Regions from separate parts of the Glutamicibacter protophormiae genome, predicted to be linked through region 2. Evidence: predicted binding sites of a transcription regulator. Region 2 holds the regulator's gene; the other holds the start of a gene.
The links. The regulator HrcA, encoded in region 2, represses chaperone genes, less so after heat shock. The targets are predictions, from matches to a motif close to TTNGCACTCGNNNNNNNCGAGTGCNAA.
Positions count from the first base shown of each region.

Region 1 (2,402 bases), 1.2 Mb from region 2:
GGACGCTAGTTTCCGGGAACCAGCCGCGACCAGTCAGACCTCGAGCAAGGACAAGAATGACCAACTACCCACGTGACGAATTCGATCGCGTTCCGGAGTTCAACACCCGTGTGGGATCGCACCACGCCAACGGGTGGGCGCAGTCTGCCGCCTCCACGAGGACCGGTGGGAAACTTCGTTGGGTAGTCATTGCAGCCGTTCTTGTTGTCCTGGTAGGCGCGTTCGCCTACTTCTTCGGCCCCGGAGGGCTGAAGCCGATCGTCGGATCCGCCCCCAACACCACCGCAACCGGCACCGCCAGCCCGAGCGAGGACGCCGCCGCCAGCCCGAGCGAAACCGAGAGCGCCACCCCGTCAGCATCCAGCACCATCGACGACGACGACGTGCTGTTCGGCCAGCTGATCGGCGTCTACAACGGCGCCAGCATCGCAGGCATCGCTTCGGCCGGCCAGGAGGCCCTGGCCGACGCCGGATTCACGAACATCACCGCAAGCAACTGGACCCGCCCGGCCGAGACCTCCACCGTGTACTACACCTCGGAGGCCTATCGCACCACGGCCGAAAAAGCCGCTGAAGCGCTGAATATCGACGAGGTTCTGCAGACCCAGAACATTCCCAACCGGGTGACCGTGGTGATGGGCGCGGACGACACCCTCGAAGTACGATAACTCCGCAGTATCCAATTGCTTCGCTGTGAGCCGATCGGCTTGCACTCGCAGGGCGAGAGTGCCAATATTTGTATTAGCACTCATGCGTTGCGACTGCTAACGCCGATCGGCTTTTCGCGTTTTATCCGCGGCCGGTCCGGCACCATGCACCGCTTCGCACGGAGCGTGAAGAATACCTCAGATAGCGAGAGCTGACGCGGCTGCCGGCCCGATGCCCAGTCGTTGCACTCGTCCGTCGCGGGCGCTGTCTGTCGGTTGCATTTTCGCAAAATCGTCCCGAAAGGACCGAAAGCCACTATGGCCAAGATGATTGCATTTGACGAGGAAGCACGCCGCGGACTTGAGCGCGGCCTGAACACCCTTGCAGACGCCGTAAAGGTGACCCTGGGCCCACGCGGTCGCAACGTAGTTCTGGAAAAGAAGTGGGGTGCCCCGACGATCACCAACGATGGCGTGTCCATCGCCAAGGAGATCGAGCTCGAGGATCCATACGAGAAGATCGGCGCAGAGCTGGTCAAGGAAGTTGCCAAGAAGACTGACGACGTCGCAGGCGACGGCACCACCACCGCAACCGTTCTCGCCCAGGCCCTGGTGAAGGAAGGCCTGCGCAACGTTGCCGCCGGCGCCGACCCGATCGCACTGCGCCGCGGCATCGACAAGGCCGTAGAGGCCGTCACCGCCGAGCTGTTCGCCGCCGCCAAGAAGATCGAGTCCAAGGAGCAGATCGCTGCCACCGCTTCGATCTCCGCAGGCGACACCGAGATCGGCGGCCTGATCGCCGAGGCTCTCGACAAGGTCGGCGAGCAGGGCGTCATCACCGTCGAGGAGTCCAACACCTTCGGCCTTGAGCTGGAGCTGGCCGAGGGCATGCGCTTCGACAAGGGCTACATCTCCGCATACTTCGTCACCGACGCAGAGCGCCAGGAGACCGTGCTGGAGGACCCGTACATCCTCATCGTGAACTCCAAGATCTCCTCGGTCAAGGACATGGTCACCCTGTTGGAGAAGGTCATGCAGTCGAACAAGTCGCTGCTGATCATCGCCGAAGACGTCGAGGGCGAAGCTCTGGCCACCCTGATCCTGAACAAGATCCGCGGCCTGTTCAAGTCCGTTGCCGTCAAGGCTCCGGGCTTCGGCGACCGCCGCAAGGCCATGCTGACCGACATCGCCATCCTGACCGGCGGCCAGGTTGTTTCCGAGGAAATCGGCCTGTCCCTGGACAACGTTGGCCTGGAGGTTCTGGGTACCGCCCGCAAGGTCGTTATCACCAAGGATGAGACCACCATCGTTGAAGGCGGCGGCGAAGCCGACGCCATCGAAGGCCGCAAGGCCCAGATCGCCGCCGAGATCAAGAACACCGACTCGGACTACGACCGCGAGAAGCTGCAGGAGCGCCACGCAAAGCTCTCCGGCGGCGTCGCCGTGCTGAAGGCCGGCGCAGCCACCGAGGTGGAGCTCAAGGAGCGCAAGCACCGCATCGAAGATGCCGTGCGCAACGCCAAGGCCGCAGTTGAAGAGGGCATCGTCGCCGGCGGCGGCGTGGCCCTGATCCAGGCTGGCGCAGCTGCCTTCGCGAAGCTGTCGCTGGAAGGCGACGAGGCTACCGGTGCGAACATCGTTCGCGTCGGCATCGAAGCCCCGCTGAAGCAGATCGCGCTGAACGCCGGCATGGAGCCAGGCGTTGTCGCCGACAAGGTCAAGGGCCTGCCTGCCGGCCACGGTCTGAACGCCGCC
Region 1 is NZ_CP069806.1:610,647-613,048, forward strand. Features, by position in the region: gene JQN66_RS03025 (DUF3263 domain-containing protein) at 1-9, shown strand, start outside; gene JQN66_RS03030 (LytR C-terminal domain-containing protein) at 57-668, shown strand; gene groL (chaperonin GroEL) at 966-2,402, shown strand, end outside.
Region 1: the regulator HrcA is predicted to act here: its motif matches at 742-768, upstream of groL (chaperonin GroEL).

Region 2 (2,402 bases):
GCCCTGGCCGCGCAGCTGGATGCGGGTGCCCGCGTCCACGCCGGCCGGCACATTCAGCGACTTGGAGACATGCTCGCGCACGCGGCCCTCGCCGTTGCACTCCAGGCAGGGATCCGGGATCGTGGTGCCGTAGCCGCGGCAGGCGGCGCAGGTCTCCACGGTCATCATCTGGCCCAGGAACGAGCGCACCGGGCGCTGCACCTGGCCGGCACCGTGGCAGATGGTGCAGGTGACCGGGCTGGTGCCCTCGCGGGTGCCGTCACCGTGGCAGGTCTTGCAGACCACGGCGGTTTCCATCTCCAGCGGGTAGACGGTGCCCTTGACGGCGTCTTCCAGATCGATGGTGATGGTGATCAGCGCATCGCGGCCCGGCTGGGTGCGGGACATCGGCCCCTGCCCCTGCCCGCCGCCGAAGAACTGCTCGAAGATGTCTCCGAAGCCGCCGAATCCTGCGCCGCCGCCGAAGCCTGGCTGGCCATTGCCGTTCTCATCGCCCGTGGCGTCGTAATTCGCCCGCTTCTTCTCGTCGGAAAGAACCTCGTAGGCGCGGGTCACCAGCTTGAACTGCTCGGCCGCGTCCTCGCTGGGGTTCACGTCCGGGTGGAGTTTGCGCGCCAGCTTGCGGTAGGCGCTCTTGATTTCCTGCGGGGTCGCGTCCTTGGCGACACCCAGGGTCTCGTAATGCGAGCTCACGATCTTCGCCGTGTCCTTTCCTTTAAAATTTCACTTCTCAAGTTGTTCCGCGAACCGGCTTCGGAGCTAGTTCGCCAAAATCTTCGACAGGTAGCGGGCCACCGCGCGCACCGAGGCCATGGACGAGGAATAGTTCATCCTGGTCGGGCCGAGCACACCGAGCTTGCTGCGCTGGTCGGTGCTGTAGGTGGTGGCGATGACCGCCGCGTCGGACAGCTGCCCGTAATGGTTTTCGGTGCCGATGGCCACGGCCAGGCCGCGCGAATCCGCCTCCAGCTCGGAGAACAGCTTCAGCAGCACCACCTGCTCCTCCAGCGCCTCGAGCACGGGGGTGATGCTCAACGGGAAGTCGCCCTCGACGCGGGCCAGGTTCGCGGTGCCGGCCATGACGATGCGCTGCACGTTCGCCGCCTGCGCCATCTCCTCCAACGCCCGCAGCACGCTGTCCACCAGCGGTGCCTCGTGCCGGGCCGGGATGGCTCCCTCGTTGCCCAGCGGGCCGACGAGGTCCGCCAGCCGGTGGCCGCCGAAGGAGTTCAGCAGCCACTGCTTGAGGTCGTTCAGCTCCTCGTCCGAATAGGGCCGGGACACCGTGAGCATCCGCTGGTCCACGGTGCCGTTGGAGGCGATCATGACCATCAGCACCTGGCGTGCGCCCAGGCCCACCAGGTCGAGGTTGCGCAGTTCGGCGGTGTCGTAGTGCGGCACCTGGATCATCGCCACCTGGTTGGTCAGCCGGGCCAGCAGTCGCACGGTGCTGTGCAGCATCTCGTCGAGGTCCTGCGAGCTGTCCAGGATCTTGTTGATCGCCTCGCGCTCGGCGCGCGAGAGCGGCTTGAGTTCGCCGATCTCGTCCACGAAGCGGCGATACCCCTTCTCCGTGGGGATGCGCCCCGACGAGGTGTGCGGGGCGGCGATCAGGCCTTCCTCCTCCAGCAACGCCATGTCGTTGCGGATGGTGGCGGCGCTGACCCCGAGGTTGTGGCGTTCGCGCAGCGCCTTGGAACCCACCGGTTCGCGGGACTGGACATAGTCCTCGACGATGGCGCGCAAAACGTCCAGACGTCGTAGTTCGCTCACGAAAACACCTCCCGGGATGCCCTGCCGGCACAATTGGCACTCTAACCTGTCAAGTGCCAAGTCTAATACCTTCGGCAGTTGCTAGCATTGGATTTCGAGCGTATTCGATCACAGCGAAAGGCAGCCCGTGTCCAATTTCTCCTGGGGACCGCAAGACCTGAGTGCTCCGGCACCCAAAAAACTCCGCCAGGTGCCCGTTGAACGCGGCATGATCCTTGAAGACGCGGTCTCCGGCTGGGTCGGCGAAGTCGTCCGGACCGAGAAGTCCGGCGGCATGCGTGTGATCGTGTTGGAGGACCGCCACCGCAAGACGCGCTCCTTCCAGGCCGGCTTCGGCTTCCTGCTGGAAGGCGAACCGGTGGAGATCGTCGAACCCGTCGCGAAGGCCGCGGCCCCCGCGACGATGATCTCCGCGTCCGGTTCGCGGGCCGTGGCCGACCTGAAGGCCCGCACCGCCCGCGCCAGCCGCATCTGGGTCGAAGGCAAGCACGACGCGGAGCTGGTCGAGAAGGTCTGGGGCCACGACCTTCGTGTTGAAGGCATCGTCGTCGAGCCGCTGCACGGCGTCGACGACCTGGCCGGGGCCATCCGCCAGTTCGCTCCCTCCCCGACCCGGCGCCTGGGCATCC
Region 2 is NZ_CP069806.1:1,853,945-1,856,346, forward strand. Features, by position in the region: gene dnaJ (molecular chaperone DnaJ) at 1-693, opposite strand, end outside; gene hrcA (heat-inducible transcriptional repressor HrcA) at 760-1,773, opposite strand; gene JQN66_RS08660 (DUF3097 domain-containing protein) at 1,901-2,402, shown strand, end outside.